One region of the Streptomyces sp. NBC_00019 genome, then DNA from elsewhere that is predicted to be linked to it. Evidence: predicted binding sites of a transcription regulator. Region 1 holds the regulator's gene; the other holds the start of a gene.
The links. Region 1 encodes HspR, which represses chaperone genes until heat shock. Its sites were predicted from a motif close to TTGAGNNNNNNNNNCTCAA; they were not measured.
Positions count from the first base shown of each region.

Region 1 (12,168 bases):
GACGTACGACCGCGACCGCCGTCGTACTCGCCACCGCGGGCACCCTGCTCACGCTCACGCCCGCCTCCGCCGCGACCACCTGCACCTCGCCGGTCTTCAAGCGGCAGTTCTTCGCGAACACGAGCTTCTCCGGCACCCCGAGGAAGACCGACTGCGACAGCGCCGTCGACCAGAGCTGGAGCGGGGCTCCGGCGTCGGGCCTGCCGAGCGACAACTTCGGCGTCCGCTGGTCCGTCACCCGGGACTTCGGCTCCGGCGGCCCCTTCGCCCTCGCCGCCTCCGGGCTGGACGGCATACGGGTCCACGTCGACGGCGTCCGCAAGATCGACCTCTGGAAGAACGTCTCGTCGACCGTCTCCAGGACCGTCAACGTGACCATCCCCTCCGGCAAGCACACCCTCCGCGTCGACTACGTCAACTGGACCGGCTCCGCCAAGGTCAAGTTCGGCTACACCCCGCGCACCTCCGCCACCGTCGACAAGGTCAAGCCCCTCACCCCGGCCGGGATCTCCGTCTCGTACGACAAGAGCGGCAACAAGGCCAAGGTCGGCTGGGCGAAGAACAAGGAGATGGACCTCGCCGGGTACAAGGTCTACCGGCGGCTCAAGGGCGCCTCCTTCGGCAGCAAGGCGCTCGCCACGACCACCTCCACCTCGTACACGGACACCCCTCCGCCCACCGGTGCGACCTACTACTACGAGGTCCGCGCCTACGACAAGGCGGGCAACGTCTCGACCGGCACCGCCGACCAGGCGGTCACGAGCGTGGACACCACCCCGCCCGCCGCGCCGTTCGTCGAGATGGACGCGTGCCCGGTGGACCAGCCCTACGCGGCCCCGGAGTTGGTCACGACCGCGGAGAACGCGGCCGACATCGCGCTCTACGAGATGCAGCGGCTGAACTCCGCCACCAACACCTGGGCCACCGTGTACACCGGCACCAAGGGCGCGATCTGCGACACCGGTCACGCCGCCGACGGCAGCGAGGTCACCTACCGGGGCCGGGCCCGCGACGCCGTCGGGAACTGGTCCGCGTACTCACCCGCCGCCACCTTCACCACCTCGGACCTGACACCGCCGGCGACCGCGGCCGACGCGCGCGTCGAGTACCGGTCGGGCGTTCCGCACATGCTGTGGTCGGCCGTCGACGGGGCCGCCTCGTACCAGGTCCTGCAGTACGACGCGGCGACCGGCGGCTGGCTCGACGCGCTGCCCGGCGCCACGGGCACCACCCCGACCACCACCACGGCAACCGACGCCGTGCCGCGCCAGCTGCTCGCGGTCGCCGACAGCTACCGGTACGCGGTGCGCTCGGTGGACGCGAAGGGCAATGCGGCCGCCCCGGTGGAGGTCACGCTGACGATGGCGGACCGGCCCGATGCGATCGCGCCGTTCCGCACCACCGCGAGCCGGTTCGACGAGGGGGTGATGATCGAGTGGAGCAGCGCCGACCCGTGGACCTTCGGCGAGGACGATCCGCTGCTCACCTATCGGATCGTCCGCACCGACCAGGCGACCGGCGAGAGCAGCGTGGTGACCGCCTGCAAGCCCAACAGCTCGCAGGACCTGCCGCTGACGGACCCGGAGACGTACTGGACCTGGAACACCGGCGACGCCCCCGACTACGCCGGTGCCCGGCAGATCAACGGCGTCTGCTGGGACGTCTCCGGTGCCTCCGAGACGACGTACGACTACACGGTCATGACGATCGACCCGTACGGTCATGAGTCGCAGCCCGGCCCCGCCGCCACCGGGACCACGCCGGACACCGAGCGCCCGGCACCGGTGCAGAACCTGGCCGCCGAGCAGATCCCGCTCGGTGTACGCCTGACCTGGACGCCGCCGGCCGACGACGACGTCACGGGCTACAAGGTGTGGCAGGGCGTCACGGACCCGGAGACCGGCGAGACGGTATGGGACCAGAACTGCTGGACGGGCGACTCCCTGGCCGAGACCGAGATCCTCTGCCCGACGGTCCCCGACGGCGCCGCGCACACCTACAAGGTGGCCGCCACGGACGGCTCCCCCCTGATCGACTGGTACGCCGGCCCCGAGGCCTTCCACCCCGCCGAGCTCTCCGTCACCCTGCCCGACACCCGGCCGCCGGGCTGGACGGGGACCGGGATCCGTGAGGACCAGTACCCGGAGCTGTACGTCGGCTGCTCCGAGAGCTCCGGCCTCGGCGACTGCGGCCGGTTCGCGAGCTATCGCGTGGAGCGCTGGGACCCGGCCTCGGCCGCCTATGTCACCCTCACCGAGGGCACGATGTACGACGCCGTGTTCCACATGGACAAGACGGTCCACGAGGACACGCTGGGCCTGTACTACTACCGCGTCGTCCGCCTGGACGCCGCCGGCACGGAGGCCGCGTCCACGCCGATGGCGTACGGCATCTGGGACTCCTGGCTCTGAGCCCGCACATGCGAAGGGGCCCGGAGGTTCGTCCTCCGGGCCCCTTCGCATGCACTTGGGTACCTCAGTCCTGCCGCCCCTTGGGACGCCACACCACCAACGCGCTGGTCTGCTGCACTTCCTGATAAGGCACCAGGTCACGGCGGTACGACGCATGCACCGCCGCCTCACGCTGCTGCATCGCCGCGGCGGCGCCGTCGAGGGCGGCCTCCATCTCGGCGACGCGGGACTGCAGCGCGGCGACCTGGTTCTCCAGCTCGATGATGCGCTTGATGCCGGCGAGGTTGATGCCCTCGTCCTGCGACAACGCCTGCACCGCGCGGAGCAGTTCGATGTCACGGGCCGAGTAGCGGCGGCCCCGGCCGGCGGTGCGGTCCGGGGAGACCAGGCCCAGACGGTCGTACTGGCGCAGGGTCTGCGGATGCAGGCCCGAGAGCTGGGCCGCCACCGAGATGACGTAGACCGGGGTCTCCTCGGTCAGTTCATACGGATTGCGTCGACGGCCGTCCATCTCGATCAAGCTCCCTTCGCGGCCTGGAACAGCTCCGCCCGCGGGTCCTCGCCCGCGGTCGCCTCGCGATACGCCTCGAGTGCGTCACGAGCCTTCCCCGTCAGGTCCGTCGGGACACTCACCTCGACGGTGACCAGGAGGTCGCCGCGGGTGCCGTCCTTGCGGACCGCGCCCTTGCCGCGGGCGCGCATGGTGCGACCGTTGGGCGTGCCCGGCGGCAGCTTCAGCGTGACGGCGGGGCCGCCCAGGGTCGGGACCCTCACCTCGCCGCCGAGGGCCGCCTCGGTGAACGTGACCGGGACCGTGACCGTGAGGTTGTCCTCCTTGCGGCCGAAGACCGGGTGCGTGTCGACGTGCACGGTGACATACAGGTCTCCGGCCGGACCGCCGCGCTCGCCCGGTGCGCCCTTGCCGCGCAGCCGGATCCGCTGACTGTCCGTCACCCCGGCGGGGATGCGGACCTGCATGGTCCGGGAGGACTTGGCGCGGCCGCTGCCCTTGCACTCCAGACAGGGGTGCTCGGCCATCAGTCCGCGGCCCTTGCAGTCCGGGCAGGGGTCGGTGAGGGAGAAGCCGCCGCCGGAGCCCCGCGCCACCTGGCCGGTGCCGACGCAGGTCGGGCACACGCGCGGTGTGCCGTTCTTGTCGCCGGTGCCGGAGCAGGCCTTGCACGGGGACTGCGAGGACATCCGCAGCGGCACCGTGGCACCCTCGATGGCCTCGGTGAAGCTCAGGGTGACCTCGGTGTCGATGTCCTGGCCGCGCCGGGGCTGGGTACGGGTCGTGCCCGTACCGCCCCGGTTGAACAGACCCCCGAAGACGTCGCCGATCCCGCCGCCGAAGCCACCGGAACCCCCGGCGCCACCGCCCTGCGCGCCGCCTCCGAAGAGGTCGCCCAGGTCGAAGTTGAAGGAGCCGCCGCCCGCGCCCGGCCCCGGGCGGAAGCCGCCGTTGCCGAAGAGGGCGCGGGCCTCGTCGTACTCCTTGCGCTTCTTGGGGTCACCGAGGACGTCGTTCGCCTCGGAGATCTCCTTGAAGCGCTCCTCGGCCTTGACGTTGCCCTTGTTGGCGTCCGGGTGGAACTCGCGGGCGAGCTTCCGGTACGCCTTCTTGATCTCGGCCTCGGTGGCGTCCTTGGGGACGCCGAGGACCTTGTAGAAGTCCTTCTCGATGAAGTCCTTGGTGCTCATCCTCGACGCGCCCCCTTCCTGGCGTCCCGCTCAGTGGTGACCTCAGCCCTCCTCAGGGCCGTTGTCCTTGTCGTCGTCGGCCGTGGAGTCCTCCTCGGCCTTGACCGTCTGCGCGCCCGGCTGCGGTTCGGCGACGGCCACCCGCGCGGGGCGGATGGTGCGCTCGCCGATGCGATACCCGGGCTGCAGGATCGCCACGCACGTCGTCTCGGTGACGTCCGGCGCGTAGCTGTGCATCAGGGCTTCGTGGATGGTCGGGTCGAAGGGCTCGCCCTCCTTGCCGAACTGCTGCAGACCCATCTTCGCCGCGACGGTCTCCAGCGACTCCCCGACGGACTTGAATCCGCCGACGAACTCGCCGTGGTCCCGCGCGCGGCCGATGTCGTCGAGCACGGGCAGGAGTTCGGTCAGGAGGTTCGCGACGGCGATCTCCTTGACCGTGATCCGGTCCCGCTCCACGCGGCGGCGGTAGTTCTGGAACTCGGCCTGGAGCCGCTGGAGGTCCGCGGTGCGCTCTTCGAGCGCCTTGCGGGCCTGGTCCAGCTGGGCCGTCAGACCGGCGATCTGTGCTGTTGCGTCCCCGGCCGGGGCCGCCCCCTCCTGAGGGGCGGCCTTCGGCTCGGCGTCGTCGGGGGTCGCGCCGGAGGGGACGTCGGGCTTCTCCTCGAAGCCCGGGGTCTCCTCGGTCACGCGGCACCGTCCTTGCGCTCGTCGTCCACGATCTCGGCGTCCACGACGTCGTCGTCGGCCTTGGGAGCCTCGGCACCGGCGTCGGCGCCACCCGCGGACTGCGCGGCCTGGGCGTCGGCGTACATGGCCTGGCCGACCTTCTGCGAGACGGCCGCGACCTTCTCGGTGGCGGTGCGGATCTCGGCGGTGTCCTCGCCCTTGAGCGCGGTCTTCAGCTCCTCGACGGCGGCCTCGACCTCGGTCTTGACCTCGCCGGGGACCTTGTCCTCGTTGTCCTTGAGGAACTTCTCCGTCTGGTAGACGAGCTGCTCGCCCTGGTTGCGGGACTCGGCGGCCTCGCGGCGGGCGTGGTCCTCCTCCGCGTACTTCTCGGCCTCTTCGCGCATCCGGTTGACCTCGTCCTTCGGCAGCGAGGAGCCACCGGTGACGGTCATCTTCTGCTCCTTGCCCGTGCCCAGGTCCTTCGCGGTCACGTGCATGATGCCGTTGGCGTCGATGTCGAAGGCGACCTCGATCTGCGGGACACCGCGCGGGGCCGGCGGCAGACCGGTCAGCTCGAACATCCCGAGCTTCTTGTTGTACGCCGCGATCTCGCGCTCGCCCTGGTAGACCTGGATCTGCACGGAGGGCTGGTTGTCCTCGGCGGTGGTGAAGATCTCGGACCGCTTGGTCGGGATCGTCGTGTTCCGCTCGATGAGCTTGGTCATGATGCCGCCCTTGGTCTCGATACCGAGGGACAGCGGGGTCACGTCGAGGAGCAGGACGTCCTTGACCTCACCCTTGAGGACACCGGCCTGCAGGGCGGCGCCGATGGCGACGACCTCGTCCGGGTTGACGCCCTTGTTGGCGTCCTTGCCGCCGGTGAGCTCGCGCACGAGCTCGGCCACGGCGGGCATCCGGGTGGAGCCACCGACGAGGACGACGTGGTCGATCTCGTTGATGGAGACGCCGGCGTCCTTCATGACGTTGAAGAACGGGGTCTTGCAGCGCTCCAGGAGGTCCGCGGTCAGCTGCTGGAACTGAGCCCGGGTGAGCTTCTCGTCCAGGTGCAGCGGGCCCTCGGCGGAGGCGGTGATGTAGGGCAGGTTGATCGAGGTCTCGGTGGAGCTCGACAGCTCGATCTTGGCCTTCTCGGCGGCCTCGCGGAGGCGCTGGAGGGCCATCTTGTCCTTGGCGAGGTCCACGCCGTGACCGGACTTGAACTGCTGCACCAGGTAGTCGACGACGCGCTGGTCCCAGTCGTCACCACCGAGGTGGTTGTCACCGTTGGTGGCCTTCACCTCGACGACGCCGTCGCCGATCTCCAGGAGGGACACGTCGAAGGTGCCGCCACCGAGGTCGAAGACGAGGATCGTCTGGTCGTCCTTGTCGAGGCCGTACGCGAGCGCGGCCGCGGTGGGCTCGTTGACGATACGAAGGACGTTGAGACCGGCGATCTCGCCGGCTTCCTTCGTCGCCTGACGCTCGGAGTCGTTGAAGTACGCCGGGACGGTGATGACCGCGTCGGTCACCTTCTCGCCCAGGTAGGACTCGGCGTCGCGCTTCAGCTTCTGCAGGATGAACGCGGACATCTGCTGCGGGTTGAAGGGCTTCCCGTCGAGCTCGACCTTCCAGTCCGTGCCCATGTGGCGCTTGACGGAGCGGATGGTCCGGTCCACGTTCGTGACCGCCTGGCGCTTGGCGACCTCGCCGACCAGCACCTCACCGTTCTTCGCGAAGGCGACGACGGACGGCGTGGTCCTGGCACCCTCGGCGTTGGTGATGACGGTGGGCTCGCCGCCCTCCAGAACGCTGACGACCGAGTTCGTCGTGCCCAGGTCGATGCCGACCGCACGTGCCATGGTGATTTCCTCCAGCTGACTTGAGTGGAACGGACTCAAGTGTGCATGACGCCCGCCGCTCGGTCAACAGACCTGAGCCAGGAGGGCTCAACTCTTATCCGTTCCTTACACGCAACTGAGCTCTGACCTGCGCGGACGGCTTCGCACGGAGGAGTGCGAGAACGACGATCAGGGCGCCCGCGACCACCCAGAGGACCCCCGACTCCGCGAGCCACCCGACGTGCACGAGGACCCCGACGAGCACCCCGCAGAAGGCTCCCGCACCGAGGACGACGATCACTCCCTGCGGAGTGAGCCCGAGCCGCCTGAGCCGGTGGGCGAGGTGGCCGGTGCCGGTGCCGCGGCGGGTCAGGGCGACAAGGAGGACCTCGGCGGCGATCAGGGCCGTCAGCGCGAACAGCACCGCCGCGCTGGAGCCGAGCCCGTAGCCGGCCCGGGTCACCACCGCGGCCGAGGCGAGCACGAACCCGGCGAACAGCGACCCGCACGAACCGAGCCCCACGCGCGCGGGCGGCCAGTTGTGCATGAGGAACCCGGTCAGCGCAGCGGCCAGCACGCTCAGCAGCACCGCGAGCCCGTCCATCACCTCGACCGCGGCACAGGCGCCGACCCCGAAGGCGGTGACGACCCCGACGGCCCCCGCGAGACCGTCGGCATGGTCCAGAGCCCGGAAGCCGACGGTGACGAGGACGATCCAGCAGACGGCGAGGAGTCCCCCGGCGACACCGGTCTCCCCGTACGGCACGACACAGGCCGCCGCCACCGCCGTACCGGCGACCAGCGCCCGCGCCTTGACCCGCCGTACGTCCGCGAACAGCCCCAGCCCGGCGACCACGGCCCCGGCGACGAGCAGCTCGCCGACGCCGGAGCCGAGGGGCGCGACACCGGTCCGGTCCCCCACGACCGCCACCAGGCAGGTCGCGAGCACCACCGCCACACCCCCGAACAGCGGCACCTTGCGGTGCTGCCACCGCCGGTCGACGACCCCGAGCCGCAGAGCGGCCGTGCGGAGCAGTGCGGTGAGGACGGTGGCGAGAAGGAGGGCGGTCGTGGCGGCTGCGATCCCGTAGAGCACAGGTCTAAATTAGGGGCGAATGTATCAATTTGGTACGAATAACACGGTCAGTTCTTAAGGCAACCCTCAGCGACATAGATCACCGCACGGCTGGCTACAGTGCGAGAGACGATGCGGGTACTCTCGTAGAACTGCATAAGTTACCGCTTAGTAATCTCGCTTCACCCCGCTCGAAAGAACCCCATCGCAGGCCCGAGGAGCCCCGACATGCAACTCGCCGCGATCATCGTGTCGCTGGTCCTGACCGTGGTCGGCGCGGCACTGTTCGCACGCGTCATCGCGCAGTTCGTCCGGTTTTTCATGCTCGGCCAGCCTCTGCCCGCCGGCACCCGGATCGACAACCCCTACCAGCGCAGTGTGACGTTGGTGAAGGAGTTCCTCGGCCACACGCGGATGAACCGCTGGGGGATCGTGGGCTTCGCCCACTGGTTCGTGGCGATGGGCTTCCTGACGCTGATCCCGATCCTGGGCCAGGCCCTGGGCCAGCTCTTCCAGGCCGACTTCGTCCTCCCGGTCATCGGCGGCTGGCTGCCCTGGGAGATGTACGTCGAGTTCATCACCGTGATGACCGGCCTCGGCATCGCCGTGCTGATCGCGATCCGCCTGCTGAACCTGCCCTCGCGCCCCGGCCGCAAGTCCCGCTTCACGGGCTCCACGGCCTGGCAGGCGTACTTCGTCGAGTACGTCATCCTCACCATCGGCATCGTGATCTACGTGCTGCGCGGCCTCGAGGGCGCGATGCACCACGTGGACCACTACGAGGCCGCGTTCTTCGCCTCGTACCCGCTGGTCGCCGCGTTCCGGACGCTCGACGTCTCCACGCTGCAGACGCTGGTCTACCTCTTCGCCGGCATCAAGGTCAGCGTCTCGTTCATCTGGATGATCGTCGTCTCGCTGAACGCCAACATGAGCGTCGCCTGGCACCGCTTCCTCGCGTTCCCGAACATCTGGTTCAAGCGCAACGCTGACGGCTCCACCGCGCTCGGCGGCCTGCAGCCCATGACCTCCGGCGGCAAGCCGATCGACTTCACCGACCCGGGCGAGGACGACGTCTTCGGCGTCTCCCAGGTCGAGCAGTTCTCCTGGAAGGGCCTCCTCGACTTCTCGACCTGCACCGAGTGCGGTCGCTGCCAGTCGCAGTGCCCGGCCTGGAACACCGGCAAGCCGCTCTCCCCGAAGCTGCTGATCATGTCGCTGCGGGACCACTCGCACGCCAAGGCGCCCTACCTGCTGGCGGGCGGCGGCAAGACGATGGAGGGCGAGGAGAAGGCGTCCGAGGAGCAGCTGGCCGGCGTGCCCGCCGCTGCTCTGGCGGAGGCCGAGCGCCCGCTGATCGGCACCGCCGAGGAGAACGGCGTCATCGACCCGGACGTCCTGTGGTCCTGCACCACCTGCGGCGCCTGTGTCGAGCAGTGCCCCGTCGACATCGAGCACGTCGACCACATCGTCGACATGCGCCGCTACCAGGTGATGATCGAGTCCGCGTTCCCGTCCGAGGCGGGCACGATGCTCAAGAACCTGGAGAAGAAGGGCAACCCCTGGGGCCTGGCCAAGAAGCAGCGCCTGGAGTGGCTCAAGGAACTCGACTTCGAGGTGCCGGTCGTCGGCAAGGACATCGAGGACCTGTCCGAGGTCGAGTACCTGTACTGGGTCGGCTGCGCGGGCTCCCTGGAGGACCGCGCCAAGAAGACCACCAAGGCCTTCGCGGAGCTGCTCCACATCGCGGGCGTCAAGTTCGCGATCATGGGCGGCGACGAGAAGTGCACGGGTGACTCGGCACGCCGGCTGGGCAACGAGCCGCTGTTCCAGGAACTCGGCATGGAGAACGTCGCGGCGCTGAACATGGCGTTCGGCGAGGACGACGAGGACGAGTCGACGAAGAAGCCGCGGTCGGCGAAGAAGATCGTCGCCACCTGCCCGCACTGCCTGAACACGATCGGCAACGAGTACCCGCAGCTCGGCGGCGACTACGAGACCATCCACCACACCCAGCTGCTCCAGCACCTCATCGACGAGGGCAAGCTGCTCCCGGTGACCCCGGTCGACGGCCTCATCACCTACCACGACCCCTGCTACCTGGGCCGTCACAACAAGATCTACACGCCCCCGCGCGAGATCATGTCGGCCGTCCCGGGCCTGCGTCAGCAGGAGATGCACCGCCACAAGGAGCGCGGCTTCTGCTGTGGCGCCGGTGGTGCGCGGATGTGGATGGAGGAGCGGATCGGCAAGCGCATCAACAACGAGCGCGTCGACGAAGCCCTCTCCCTGAACCCCGACATCGTCTCCACGGCCTGCCCGTTCTGCCTCGTCATGCTGACCGACTCGGTCAACGGCAAGAAGAACGAGGGCAAGGCCAAGGAGTCCATCACGGTCGTCGACGTGGCCCAGCTCCTGCTGGAGTCCGTGAAGACCCCGGTGGACCCGCAGGACGCGACGGAGACGGAGCCCGCCCCGGAACCGGAGCCGGTGAAGTAGCCCGTACCGCACTCCGACGCCCCTCACGCCCACCTGGGTGTGGGGGGCGTCGTGGCTCACCGGCCACAAGGCTCCGGATCCGGTCCAGGTGCTCGGCGATGTCACTGGCGAGGCCGCCGTCTTGTCGTAGGGGACGACGACAACCTCGCTCAAGGACTCAAGGAGTGGACGATGAACCTCGCCCTGTGGATCGGTGCCGCACTGCTCGCCGCGGTCGCCCTGGCCGGTGGCGTCACCAAGACCTTCGTGCCCCGGGAGAAGCTGGCCGCAGCCCCCGGCGGGGGCTGGACGGCACAGGTGAGCGTCGGTTTCCTGAAGAGTCTCGGCGTCCTCGAACTGCTGGCCGCCGTCGGCCTGATCCTGCCCGCCGTGGTCGACATCGCGCCGGCCCTGGTGCCGGTGACCGCCGTCAGGCCTACGTCGGGCCGTGGTTCCCGGAGCCGTTGCTCGCCGACCCCTACCAGGACCCGGAGCGGTCGGCGGAGCTGGCGGACTCGGTGTCGATGGCGGCCCTGTTGCTGCTGGAGCGGCTCAGTCCGCTGGAGCGGGCGGTGTTCGTGCTGCGGGAGGTGTTCGACTTCGGCTTTCCCGAGGTCGCGTCGGCGGTGGGGCGCTCGGAGGCGGCGTGCCGTCAGCTGGTGGTGCGGGCGCGGCGCCACATGGCCGAGGGCCGGCCCCGGTTCGAGGCGAGCCACAAGGAGCGGACGGAACTGGCGTCGCGGTTCTTCCAGGCGCTGCGCGAGGGCGATGTGGACGGCCTCCAGGAACTGCTCGCAGGCCGCCCCCCACCTGGACCAGCGCTGCGACGACGTCGTCACGGCGCCCGGACCGCCTTGGCGGACCCCCGGGCACCACAGCGCTCCCCAGCACTACATCGGCATCGACCGCAGCCGCGCGGGCCCCTGCGGCCACACCGCCCCCTCCGCCAGCGGCGTCCACATCGTCCGCAGCGGATGGTCGATCACCCCGCCCGGCTGCTCGATGCGCATACCGCCCGGCAGCACCCGCCACCCCAGCTTCTCGTACAGCTCCACCCGGTCCGGCAGACAGAACAGGAGCCCGAACTCCGCCCCGGCTCCCCGGGCGTGTGCGACGGCCGTGTCCACGACCAGCCGGGCCAGGCCGTGCCCTCGCATGCCGGGTGCGACGACCACACCGCCGAGCCCGGCCACCCGCAACCGCCGCTCCCCCACCTCGACGTCCGCCTCCACCAGCCCGGCGTGCGCGACCAGCCGGCCCTCGCTGCGGACCCCGAAGTGCACGTCCTTGTCCCGGGCCGTCACCCCGTACGCGGCGACCTCGAAGGGGTCCTCGGCACCGCCGGTGATCTCGGCGAGGTCGGCCTTGGTGTACCGCGCGAGCCGTACGACGGGGAGTTCCTGAGGGCCGTGGAGCGCCTGTCCGGCTCCGGTGGCGAGCGCCCAGTAGCGGTCGCCGTAGGACCAGTGCCACCACTCGGTGGGGTAGTTGACCAGGCCGGCCGCGGTCAGGGCGGTGCCGAGCAGCCGACGGTTCGCGCGCGCCTCGGCGCCGATGCCGGGGGCGTCCGTGAAGCAGGCGCCGTCGCTCTCCTCCGGACTGGCGTTGACCCGGGTCCCCATGTCGAGTTCGTGTCCGTCGGCGTCCACGAGGGTGAGGTCGACCGCCGCGCCGGCGCTGTGCGGGGCGATCTCCGGCGGGGAGACGTACCGGCTGGTGGCGTCCCGCAGCTCCGCCTCCGTCCGGTCCGGGTGGGCGGTGCGCAGGGTGCGGGCGTACTTCTCGAAGTAGAGGCGCTGAAGGGCGGGCGGCCGGTACCCCTCGACGAACAGCAGCCGGAGGCCCTGCGGCAGCAGCTCCTGCGCCTTCAGCAGCCGGGCCAGGACGCCCTCACGCAGATGCGCGAAGGCCCCGTACGCGTCCTCCCTGCGCGGGTCGACGTCGAGGAACTCCCTTACGTCGACGAAGGGTTCACCCCTGTCGGCCACGGGGACCG
Region 1 covers NZ_CP108302.1:5,618,262-5,630,429, reverse strand. The annotation lists gene OHU89_RS26535 (PA14 domain-containing protein) at 1-2,411, shown strand, start outside; gene OHU89_RS26530 (heat shock protein transcriptional repressor HspR) at 2,476-2,922, opposite strand; gene dnaJ (molecular chaperone DnaJ) at 2,928-4,112, opposite strand; gene grpE (nucleotide exchange factor GrpE) at 4,155-4,802, opposite strand; gene dnaK (molecular chaperone DnaK) at 4,799-6,643, opposite strand; gene OHU89_RS26510 (MraY family glycosyltransferase) at 6,738-7,718, opposite strand; gene OHU89_RS26505 ((Fe-S)-binding protein) at 7,926-10,193, shown strand; partial or broken gene OHU89_RS26500 (DoxX family protein) at 10,365-10,544, shown strand; partial or broken gene OHU89_RS26495 (sigma factor-like helix-turn-helix DNA-binding protein) at 10,598-10,969, shown strand; gene OHU89_RS26490 (GNAT family N-acetyltransferase) at 11,063-11,476, opposite strand; partial or broken gene OHU89_RS26485 (M15 family metallopeptidase) at 11,567-12,168, opposite strand, start outside.

Region 2 (12,168 bases), 1.4 Mb from region 1:
TGCGAAGTCTGCGGACGCGGTGCCCACTCCTCCGGACGCCTGGCTTCCCGATGTATCCGGGCTGCTGGACGGGGTGCCGGGCCAGCGCGGACCGGTCCCGGTCTCGGCTCCGGATGCGGATGCGGATGCGGATGCGGCCAAGGCTTCCACGGCCAGCAAGGCCCTCGAAGCCCCCAAAGTCCCCAAGGCCCGCTTGAGGGTTCGCCCTTGGCGTCTCCTCCCCACCCCCACCGGGACGCCCTTCACCTTCGGTTACGCCGCCGTCCTCGCCGTCAGCTCGCTCGTCACGGAGTACGCCGACCCCACCCTCGTCCACTCCCTGCTCCAGGGCTCCAGCACCGACGTGGCCCACCTCGTGCACACGCCCGTACTGGTCCTGCTGGCCAGCGCGCTGTGGATCGCGGGCGGGATCGCGTCGCCGTACGTGCTCGGCTTCCTGCTGGTCATGACCGCGCTGGAGCGCCGGATAGGCGGCCTGCGCGCGGCCGGCGTCTTCCTCCTCGGCCACGTCCTTGCCACCCTCGCGACCGAGCTCCCAGTGGGCCTGGCCGTCCTGGTCGGCCATCTGCCCGACAGCTCCCTGCACCGCCTCGACTACGGCATCAGCTTCGGCGTCGCCGCGGGCACGGGCGCGCTGGCGGGGCTGCTCCCGCCGTGGCTGCGGTGGCCGTTGCTCGGGCTGTTCGGGGGGATGCTGGTGCAGGATCTGCTCGCCTTCACCGACCCGATGACCGAGTGGGGGCATCTGATCTCGCTGGCCATCGGGATCGCGACCTGGACGGTGATACGGCGCTGGCACCCGGCTCAGACCCCAGGCGCGGCCACCGCCGCATAGCCCCCGGCTGCGTCCAGCTCCGCGAGCGTGCCGTGGAACGTGACGCGCCCGCCGGACAGCACCGTGACGTCCTCGCAGGCACCGCGCACGTCCTCCATGAGATGGGTCGACACCACCACGCAGGCGGTACGGCCGAGTTCGCGCACCAGGGTGTGGAAACCGGTCCGCTGCGCAGGGTCGAGCCCGACGGTCGGCTCGTCCAGGAGAAGCAGTGAGGGCGAGTTGACGATGGCCTGCGCGATACCGACCCGCTGCTTCATGCCGCCGGACAGGGTGCGCAGCTTGTGCCCGAGCCGGTCGGCGAGCCCGACGGCTGCCGCGGCGTACTCCACGGCAGCGGGAATCCGTCGGCCCGGCATGTCCCGCAACCAGCCGGCGTAAGCCAGGAACTCACGCACCGTGTAGCCGCGGAACACCCCGAACTCCTGGGCGAGATAGCCCAGCCGGCGCCGGATCTCCTGCCGCTGCGCCGGGATGCGCGGGTCCCGGTCCAGCAGGGTGACGGTGCCCTCGGTGGCCGCCGCGGCGGTCGCGAGGATCCGCAGCAGTGTGGTCTTGCCCGCGCCGTTGGCCCCGAGCAGGGCGTGCACGCCCGGCCCGAGGCTGAGGTCCACGCCGTCCAGGACGAGGGCGCGACGGCACGTCACGCTGACGCGGTCGGCACGGATCACCGGGCCCCCGGTCGGGAGAAGGCGTGCCGCCGCAGCACCAGGAGCTCCGCGAGTACGGCGGAGACGGCGCCGAACACCAGCGTGCCGAGGGTGTCGATGAACTGCAGCTGCAGAGTGGTGAGAGCCTCCGTCACCCGGTGGGCCAGACTGCCGTCGCGGTGTTCGGTGAGCGGCTTCGCCAGCACGTACACCAGCAGCAGCCAGCCGCAGCCGGTCACCAGGGACGCCGCCCAGCTGCCCAGACAGGAGCTGAGCAGCAGCGTGGCCAGGGTCACCGCGAGACACGGGAGCAGCCAGCCCGCGGAGGTCCAGGGACTGCTGCTCGCGCCGGGCATCAGGGCGGCCACACCGGTGACCAGCGGGACGCACACCACCAGCAACTGCGTGGTCCGCAGCAGCAGGATGCGCAGACCGCCGGCCGGCGTCGTCCGCGTGACCTCGGCGAACGGGTCGACCCGACCGCCGTAACTGCCCGCGACGCAGAGCATGGGCAGGGTGGGCGCGAACAGCAGCAGAAGCAGCCGGGGCATCGACGAGTCGACGGTTCTGGCCAGCCCCACGCCGAGCGCGGAGACACAGACGACGGCCACGATCCAGGACAGCCTGAGGCCTTGCGTCGCCGCGAGCCGTGGAGCCGGGCCGGTGCGGGGGGCGATTCCGGGGGTGGGTGGCGGCATCGGGCCGGTGCGCGGGCCGCCGCCGATCCGGTTGAGCAGCACGGTGTGCAGCGCGTCCAGCCGCGCCTGGTGCGGCCCGTTCCGTACGGCGTCGTTGACCGCCTCGGCGCAGCGGCGGCAGTGCCGCAGATGGGGTTCGGCACGCCCGAGCAGACCGGCGTCGAGGCGGCCCCCGGCGTAGGCGGTCACCCAGGAGACGGGGAGGTGGCGGTCGTCGACGAGGGGCGGGTGCAGGCGGGTGGCGGGGGCGGGGGGTTCGGTCATGGTGTCGCTGCCTTCGGGATCTCGGGGAGGGGGTCTCCGGTGTGGACCGCCTTGAGGTAGTGGCTGGGAGCGCCCCGCACACCGGCCAGACGGTGGCTGAAGTGGTCGACCGCGTCGGTGAGTTCGGAGCGGTATGCCTTCCGGTCGTCCGAGAGACAGGCCTTGGGTGAGCCGTTCGAGCAGTGCACGGCGATGGGGGCGACCAGATCGGGCGTCCGGTCGCTGCCGTTCAGGTGTCCGAGGTCGGTGCAGGCCAGAACGGTGAGAAGCAGGAACATGGCCACGAGCGGACGTCGCGGCTGAAGGGCGAGCCCGCCGACGACGGCGAACACGAGGGCGGCCACGCCGGCCCACGGCCGCCACCAGGCGGCGGTCGAGACCGCCCCCATCGGGAGGTGCTGGGGGATCGGCGGGCCCGTGTAGTGCCGTACGTCCTGCCCTTCCAGACCGAAGCCCAGCAGGGCCGGGAGCAACAGGACCAGCACCGCGAGCAGCGGCAGGACGCGCAGCGGGCACAACCCGCCCACGACGTGGGCCAGACAGGCGGCACCGGTCAGCAGCGCCATGCCGTGCACCACGCCGAAGACCGGCGGCTGTCCCGCCGTGGCGGCCGGCCAGGTCATGGCCGACGTGGCCGACGCCATGACGCCGAACGTCGCAAGCGGCCACAGCACGGAGGGCGAGACGGACAACAGGGCACGCGCCAGCGGACCCCGCGCAGAGCAGTCCCCGGTCCACTCCGTCCTCGCCCGCGCCTCCATACCGCCCTGTCGGGCCGCGAAGGGCACCGTGACCAGCAGGACCATGTCGAGACCCGCCTGCAGGGTCTGGCCGGTGTCGAACCAGTCCCCCCGCCAGGCGGCGGCCGTCTCCAGCCCCTCGTACCCGCAGAACCCGAGCACGGTGCCGAACACCACGGCCCCCACCTGTCAGGGCCCACGCCGCATCCGCGTCCGAATGACCGCCCCGTGCCCCCGCCCCTCACGGCCGAGGCGGCGGAACCCTGTGCCGAGTGCCGTCGTCGTCACCCCCCTCGGCGCTCTCCTCTCGCAGCCGCTCCCGTAACCGCGCACACCCCCGCGCCGCCCATGCCTTCACGGTGTTCTCCGGTACGCCGAGCCGCTGGGCGGTCTGACGGACGGTCAGCTGATGGACGTAGCGCAGCTCGATGACCTCGCGATAGCGCGTCGGAAGGCCCGCGAGGGCGACGGCGAGGGACGTGTAGCGGGCCGAGGACGCGAGGAGGCAGTCCTCGGCGGACGGGGCCACCGACGAGGACGGGGCCAGCCGGTCGCCGGCGCGGTCCGCGGCGGCGCGGAACCGCCCGTGCATGCGTTCCTGGTCGACGGCACGGCAGTACGCGATGCGCAGCAGCCAGCCGACCCGCGTTGCCCTCATGGAACCCGGACGCGCTCTTCCAGGCGGTGAGGAACGCCTCCTGTACGGCGTCCTCCGCCGTCTCCGGGCCGAAGCCGCGGGCGAGCAGGTGCGCGAAGACATGGCCCGCATGCCGGGCGAACAGCTCGGAGAGGGCCGCTCTGCTGCCCCCGGCCATCGCGCGCACCAGATGGCTGTCACAGCGTGCGCCGTCGTCCTCGCCGGACGCCGGAGCGGTCGGTGGGTCGGTGCAGGAGCGACACCCGGGATAGGTGGTCATGCGGCCTCGGTGGTGGTCGTTCGCTCGGGCCGCCGAATTCCCAGGCGCGGCCGCCAATGGCATCACGTCCGACCAACGCCCGCTGCGCCGCATGAGGTTGCAGGCGCCGAGACTGCCGCGGGGGGACAGGGAGCACACGGGCGGCGCACGAGCGCCCCCGCACCACCGGGGGTCAGCTGCGGCGCGCCGCCGCCAGTCCCCTCGCCAACCCCGGTACCCCGAGCCGCTGTTCGTCCTCCGGGCCCGCTCCGTGCAGGCGGTTCCTGAGCTGGTAGGGGTCGGCGCGCAGGTCGTAGTACTCGCGGAAGAGGACCTTGCCGGTGCCGCGTGGGCGTCCGTCGGCGGCGAGGCGGGTGCGGTAGTACTCCGTGTACTGCTCCGACTTGCCGATGTACGACGCCCAGGTGTGGATCGGCTGCTTGTCCTGCTGGTTCCACCACCACTCGGCGAGCAGGTGGGTGCGGTCGTTCCCGGCGTCCAGCAGGGAGTGGCCGTCGTGCGGGGTGTCCGGGGTGATGCCGGCCGCGTCCAGGAAGGTCGGGGCGATGTCGACGTGGCCGGTGAGACGGTCGTCGGTGCGGGGCGTGCCGAGGCCGCCGGCCGGCCAGGACAGGTGGAACGGCACTTCCAGACTCGGGCGATAGGGCACCGACTTGCGCAGCCAGCCGTGGTCACCCCAGCAGAGGCCGTGGTCGCTGGTGAACAGGACCAGGGTGTTCTCCAACTGGCCCAGCTCGCGCAGCTTGTCGCGGAAGTCGCGCATCGCGTCGTCCACCGAGAGCAGGGTGCGCAGCTGGCGGGCGCGCAGCGCCCTGCCCTGGGCGAAGGTGTGGTGCGCCTCGCGCAGGAAGCGAGGCTTGTCGCCCTTGCTGGGTTCGAGGACCGACGGGCGGCCCTTCCACTCGGGCACGCGCGTGTGGGCGTACCTCCGCTCCGCGACGTTCACCTCGTGCGCCGAGCGCGTGGCCACGTACGCGAACCACGGCCGGTCGTCGGAGCGGGACCGCTCGATGAAATCGAGGGTGCGGTCCTTGATGACGGTGGTGTTGTACCCGCGGATGTTCCGGACGGTGCCGTTGTCGTTGTAGTGGCCGTCGTAATACCGCACCGGCTCCTGGAGCAGCCATTCGTCGAAGTGGGGCGGGGCGTCGCCGGTGTGCCAGTAGTTGAGGTACTTGCCGAACAGGCCCGTGCGGTATCCGGCCTCGCGCAGCTGTCGCTGGACCGTGGTGCGCTGGTCCAGGTGGTACGGGTGGCGGGTGTCGAGCAGACCGTGGTTGTGGGCGTACCGGCCCGACATGATCGAGGCGCGGGACGGGGCGCACAGCGGGGTGTTGGCGTGTGCGCGGGCGAAGGTGGTGCCGTGGCCGCCGAGCCAGTCGAGGGTCTGCGGGAGCGCCCAGTCCGTCTCCTTGGGCTGGTCGTCGGTGAGGACCAGGAGGATGTTGGGGCGGGCGTCCCCGCGCGTGCCGGGGGAGGAGGCGGCGCGGCTCGCGACGGGGGCTGCCGTCGGGGCCCCGTTCGGGGTGGGGGAGTCGGCGCCACCGTCGCCGTCGGCGCCCTTGGTGACGAAGGGGATCGTCGCCCCCGTGGCCGCGACGGCGGCGCCCGCGATCAGCGCCCGCCGTCCCGGCCCGCGCCGCTGCTCCTCGGCCATGTGCGTCCCCAAGTCCCCGTAAAAGCCCGTATAAGTGCTCAATCAAGCTGTGAACGAGCTTGCAGTGTGCAGGCGGTTCCTGTGAATGCCGTTGCGGGTTCATGACGACGGACCTGTGGTGTTGTGGCGATCGCAGCGCGCGTCAGGCCGCGCGGGGCGGGTTCCAGACGTACGGCGTGGTCGTCGTCACCGCCTCGAAGCCGAGGCGGCGCAGGATGGGCGCGCTGTCGTCGGAGGCGTCCACGTGCAGATACGTGACACCGCGCGCGGCCGCGAGGGCGGCGCGAGTGGCCACCAGGGCGCGGTAGATGCCCCGTCCTCGCCACTCGGCGAGCGTGGAGCCGCCCCACAGGCTCGCGAACGCGGTGCCCGCGCGGAAGGCCAGCCAGGCCGCGGAGACCACCTCGCCGTGCGCCTCGGCGACGTGGATCGAGATCTCGTCGGGGGCGGCGGCGACCCGGCCGATGAGGTCGTCGGCGAGCCAGCTCCAGTCCTGGCCCCAGACGGTGGACTCCATGGCGGCGATGCGGCGCATGTCGGCGTCCGCCGTGACCCGCCGCAGCGTCACGCCGTCCGGCAGGGCGGGCTCGCGTACGGCCATGTCGGCCGCGCGTCCGATCAGCACCGTCTCCCGGTCCTCCGGCAGGAAGCCGGCCGCGCGGAGCCGTTCGGTGAGGTCGGCCGGGGTGTCGTGGCCCCGTGTCTTCCACTCCACGGCCTCGCCGCGCGCCGCGAAGAAGTCCCGCTGCCGGACGATGAGTCCGTCCAGCGCGTCCCCGTCGACGCCGAGTTCACGCGGCCCGCTCACGAACCCCCGGAACTGTCCGACGATCCGCAGTAGCGGGCCGTCGTTCTCGTACGTCACCCCGGCGGGCGGGGTGGGCGGCGCACCGCGCATCTGGTCGTCGTAGGCGGCGAGGAAGATCTTGGTGTCGGTCACGGCACGACCGTACGGCGCCCGGCACAGGAGGCAACCGGTTTTCGTGCGGCGCCCTCAGCCGGTGAACTTCGCGCTGGTCAGGGGCGCGGTCACCGTCCAGCCCAGCGACTCGTACAGCCCCCGCCCCGCGGGCGTTCCCGCGAGGACGCAGCTCTCCGCGCCCTGTTCCGAGGCGGCCCGCTGGAGGGTGTGCATGACGACCGTGCCGAGGCCCTTGCGGCGGTGCTGCGGCGAGGTCTCGACCTGGTCGACGACCGCGGTCGCGCCGGTCGGGGCGAGCTGGCCGCGGGCCGCCCAGGAGCCGTCGGGGGCGGCGAGCATGGTGCGGGTGACGCCGCCGCGGGACCAGGTGCGCAGACGGAAGCCGTCGGGGACCGTCGGCTCGGGTGTCGTGGTCAGGGGGAGTGTCATCAGGTGGCCGGGCTCGGGGTCGATCCACCAGCCCTCGCCCAGCCAGCCGCCGACCACGGTCGGATCCCGGAACACCTTGAGCCACACACCGGCGCCGGTGACCACCCCGGCCACCTTCCGCACGGCCGTCTCCTCGACGTCCTCGTCGATCGCGCCGAACACATGCCGTGCGACATGGCCGTCCACGCCCATGTCGATCGTGCAGCCCCACGGCTCGACCACCGGCGGGGCCGCCCCGCGCGAGAGCACCCATCCGTCCACCCATGCCCGCACGGTCCGGTCCATGACACCCCTTCGGTAATGATTGCAAGCCGTCTGGGGTTATTACAGTAGCCGGTCACGCATTCCGGCAGACGTGATCGCTCACAGCGAACGCGCCCAGGGGAACAATCGAAGGCTCACGTGCATTGAGTCGGCATAGCTCAACTTGAGTGCCGAAGGGGAGATCATGGCTTCGACGTCCACACCGCTCACTCTGCCCGTGCTGCCGCTCGACGACGAGGTCGTGCTGCCCGGCATGGTGGTCCCGCTCGACCTGAACGACCCCGACGTACGCGCCGCGGTGGAGGCCGCCGAGGCCGCCGCCCGGTCGGAGCCGGGCAAGCCCAAGGTCCTGCTGGTGCCACGCATCGACGGCACCTACCCCGGTACCGGTGTCCTCGGCACCGTCGAGCAGGTCGGCCGGCTGGCCGACGGCGACCCGGGCGCGCTGATCCGCGGCCGGGGACGGGTGCGCATCGGTGCCGGGACCACGGGGCCGGGTGCCGCCCTCTGGGTCGAGGGCACCCGTATCGACGAGACCGCGCCCGAGCCGCTGCCGGGTCATGTCACCGAACTGGTCAAGGAGTACAAGGCCCTCGCCACCGCCTGGCTGCGCAAGCGTGGCGCCTGGCAGGTCGTGGACCGTGTCCAGGCCATCGACGACGTCTCCGCGCTCGCCGACAACTCCGGTTACTCGCCCTTCCTGACCACCGACCAGAAGGTCGAGCTGCTGGAGACCGCCGACCCGGTGGCCCGCCTCAAGCTCGCGACCCAGCAGCTCCGCGACCACCTCGCCGAGCAGGACGTCGCCGAGACCATCGCCAAGGACGTCCAGGAAGGCGTCGACAAGCAGCAGCGCGAGTTCCTGCTCCGCCGCCAGATGGAGGCCGTCCGCAAGGAACTGCGTGACCTCAACGGCGAGAAGGACGGCGAGGAGTCCGACGACTACCGCGCCCGCGTGGAGGCCGCCGACCTGCCGGAGAACGTCCGCGAGGCGGCCCTCAAGGAGGTCGACAAGCTGGAGCGGTCCAGCGACCAGTCGCCCGAGGGATCGTGGATCCGGACCTGGCTGGACACGGTGCTCGAACTCCCGTGGAACGAAAGGACCGAGGACGCGTACGACATCCAGGGCGCCAAGGCGATCCTGGACGCCGAGCACGCGGGCCTTGAGGACGTGAAGGAACGGATCACCGAGTACCTCGCGGTGCGCAAGCGGCGCAACGACCGGGGGCTGGGTGTGGTGGGCGGCCGCCGTGGCGGCGCCGTCCTGGCACTGGTCGGCCCGCCCGGCGTCGGCAAGACGTCCCTGGGCGAGTCCGTCGCGCACGCCATGGGCCGCAAGTTCGTCCGCGTCGCCCTCGGCGGTGTGCGGGACGAGGCCGAGATCCGCGGTCACCGGCGTACGTACGTCGGCGCGCTGCCCGGCCGGATCGTCCGTGCCGTCAAGGAGGCCGGGTCCATGAACCCGGTGGTCCTGCTCGACGAGATCGACAAGGTGGGGTCCGATTACCGGGGTGACCCGGCGGCGGCCCTGCTGGAGGTCCTCGACCCCGCGCAGAACCACACCTTCCGGGACCACTACCTGGAGGTGGAGCTGGACCTGAGCGATGTGGTCTTCCTCGCCACGGCCAACGTCCTGGAGGCGATCCCCGAGGCCCTGCTCGACCGTATGGAGCTGGTCCGCCTCGACGGCTACACCGAGGACGAGAAGGTCGTCATCGCCCGTGACCACCTGCTCCCGCGCCAGCTGGAGCGGGCCGGCCTCGACAAGGACGAGGTGACCCTGGACGAGAGCGCCCTGCGCAAGCTCGCCGGCGAGTACACGCGCGAGGCGGGCGTCCGCACCCTGGAGCGGTCCATCGCACGGCTGCTGCGCAAGGTCGCGGCCCAGCACGAACTGGGCGAACGGAAGCTGCCGTTCTCGGTGACGGACGAGGAGCTGCGGGGCCTGATCGGGCGGCCGCACCACGTGCCGGAGTCGGCGCAGGACCCGGCGGAGCGCCGTACCGCGGTGCCGGGTGTGGCGACGGGCCTTGCGGTGACGGGCGCGGGCGGTGACGTGCTCTTCGTGGAGGCGTCCCTGGCGGACCCGGAGACGGGTGCGGCGGGTCTGACCCTGACGGGCCAGCTGGGCGACGTGATGAAGGAGAGCGCGCAGATCGCGTTGAGCTTCCTTCGCTCGCACGGCGCCGAACTGGAGCTGCCGGTGGGCGACCTGAAGGACCGGGGCGTGCACATCCACTTCCCGGCGGGCGCGGTGCCGAAGGACGGCCCGAGCGCGGGCGTCACGATGACGACGGCACTGGCGTCGCTGCTGAGCGGGCGGCTGGTGAGGACCGACGTCGCCATGACGGGCGAGGTCTCGCTGACGGGTCGCGTGCTGCCCATCGGCGGCGTGAAGCAGAAGCTGCTGGCCGCGCACCGGGCGGGCGTCACGACCGTCATCATCCCCAAGCGCAACGAGCCCGACCTGGACGACGTCCCCGCCGAGGTGCTGGACAAGCTCGACGTCCACGCCGTGACGGACGTCCGCCAGGTCCTGGAACTGGCGTTGTCGCCGGCCGTGAACGGGGCGACGTCGGAGGTTCCGGTGGCGGCGTGACGGACGTCATCGGATGAGGTGAAGGCCCGGGTTCTCGTGAGGGAGGCCCGGGCCTTCGCCGTACCGGGGAAGGGATCAGCCCTTGGCGAGCGCCTGCACCCTGTCGAGCGCCCCGTTGAACCGGTCATGGTCGCCGACCGTCGGCCCGGACGAGGTGTACTGCCACATCGTGTAGGTGCTCCAGCCGGCCGGCAGGGTCCCCACGGTCGAGGCGTAGCGGGCGATCCACAGCGGGTGGGCGGCGAAGCCGGCGTAGTTGCCGGTGCACTGGGTCCACCAGCTGGTGGAGGTGTAGATGACGGCGTCCCGGCCGGTGCGGGCCTTGTACTGGTTCAGGAAGTCGCGGATCCAGCTCACCATCGCGCTCTTGGTCTTGCCGTAGCAGGAGTCGCCGTACGGGTTCCACTCGATGTCGAGGGTGCCGGGCAGGGTCCTGCCGTCGGCGGACCAGCCGCCTCCGTGGTCGACGAAATAGTTGGCCTGCGTTGCGCCGGTCGTGGTGTCCGGGGTCGCGAAGTGGTACGCGCCGCGGATCATGCCGACGCCGTAGGAGCCGCTGTACTGCTGGGAGAAGTAGGGGTTCGTGTAGTACGTCCCCTCGCTCCCCTTGGTGTAGGCCCACCGGACCCCGCTGTTCCAGAGGGTCGTCCAGGCGACGTTGCCCTGGTAGCTGGCCACGTCGACGCCCTCGGTCTGGGCGGCGCGGGTGTGGGCGGGCAGGCCGCCCTGTCCGTCGTGGGCGACGACGCCCATGCCCATGCGGGCGGTGCCGCGGGCCGGCGTGGCTGTGGCGTCGGGCGACTCGGCGGCCGACGCCGGGGCTATGGACAGCAGTGCGTACACGGCTGAGAGGACGCCGGCGAGGAACAGGTGGCGCGGGCGGGGCGATCCGGGTCTGTGCACGGGCATGGCGTGCCTCCGAGGGGCTCGGTGATGCTCGGTGGGGGAACACCCGGCCGGGGGTGTATGGCGTGGGCATGCCAGTCAGCGCCTGGTCAAGAAGCTACGCACGTCGACGAGCGGGTGGGAAGAGGGACCGGTTGCTGCCGTTGGTCTAGCCCTGCGAAATACTTACCGAGCTGCGGTGACGGCGCAATTTGGCGGAAACTTTCAGGACCGGGAAAACCGAGGCAGGGGCTGACGTGCACGAAGACGGGAACAGCGGCGGGCACGGAGACGTGTCCAGCGGGTCCAGGACTGGTCTCGACCAGCCCGAATTCCTCGCGTTGGAACGCGAGTTGACCGTGCTCCTGCGGCGCGCCCGGGCCAACCAGGGCGAGATGGCCCGCGAGGTCCACCCCGACCTGGAGTCCGCCGCGTACGGGTTGCTGGTGCGCCTCGAGGAGTCCGGTCAACAGCGCGCCACGGAACTCGCCGCGTACATCGGCGTGGGCAAGGCCACCATGTCCCGTCAACTCCGCGCCCTCGAGACCCTCGGCCTCGTCACCCGCGCCCCGGACCCCGCGGACGGCCGCGCCTGGCTCGTCGAGCTCACGGCGGAGGGGCGGTCCCGGGTGGGGCGGGTACGGAACGCACGACGCGCGCGGTACGCGGGGCGGCTGGCGGACTGGAACCCCCGCGAGGTGTCCGAACTCGCGCGTCTGCTGCATGAGCTGAACCGGGGCATGGAGCGCTGACCTGGCCGGCGATCGGTGGCTCGTCGTCGGGCTCGGCAGCCCCGGGGCGGCCACCGTTCTCACCGCGCACGAACCCGGGAGCAGGCCCCTCGGTCAGTGCCGAGGCGTCCCCGAGCCCTTGACCCCGCCTCACAGCTCGACGTACACCACCGTCGCATCGTCATGCGTCTTGCTCCGCCCCAGATACACCCGCCCCTCCGCGTCCGCGCCCTCCAACTCCCGCACTCGCGCCACCAACGCCCCCGCCCCGTCCTTGCGTACGAAGGTGAAGCAGTCCGTCCAGTCGCCCTCGCGGAACTTCTCCACCCACCGGGTCGCGCCGTCCGTCAGCGCGGCCAGGGACCGGACCGACGGGCGCGGTAGTGCGCCCGTCACCGCACGGCCTGCCACCGACGGATCGGCCGCGGCGGTGAAGAAGCCGTTCTCCTTGTTGCGGAGGGTCGAGTCGATGAGGGCGTCCGAGGTCAGGGAGGAGCGGGGGAGGCGGGAGAGGCGGTCGTCGAGGACGGCTGTCACCGTGCCGTCCTCCGACTCCAGCAGCAGGGCCGAGTCCGAG
Region 2 covers NZ_CP108302.1:7,051,191-7,063,358, forward strand. The annotation lists gene OHU89_RS33445 (rhomboid-like protein) at 1-835, shown strand, start outside; gene OHU89_RS33450 (ATP-binding cassette domain-containing protein) at 805-1,482, opposite strand; gene OHU89_RS33455 (hypothetical protein) at 1,503-2,447, opposite strand; gene OHU89_RS33460 (hypothetical protein) at 2,444-3,364, opposite strand; gene OHU89_RS33465 (RNA polymerase sigma factor) at 3,429-3,845, opposite strand; gene OHU89_RS33470 (sulfatase) at 4,277-5,761, opposite strand; gene OHU89_RS33475 (GNAT family N-acetyltransferase) at 5,904-6,659, opposite strand; gene OHU89_RS33480 (GNAT family N-acetyltransferase) at 6,756-7,397, opposite strand; gene lon (endopeptidase La) at 7,561-9,975, shown strand; gene OHU89_RS33490 (lysozyme) at 10,051-10,884, opposite strand; gene OHU89_RS33495 (MarR family winged helix-turn-helix transcriptional regulator) at 11,118-11,612, shown strand; gene OHU89_RS33500 (protein phosphatase 2C domain-containing protein) at 11,742-12,168, opposite strand, start outside.
Region 2: a site for HspR is predicted at 7,520-7,538, ahead of lon (endopeptidase La). Genes of this name have one in related genera too.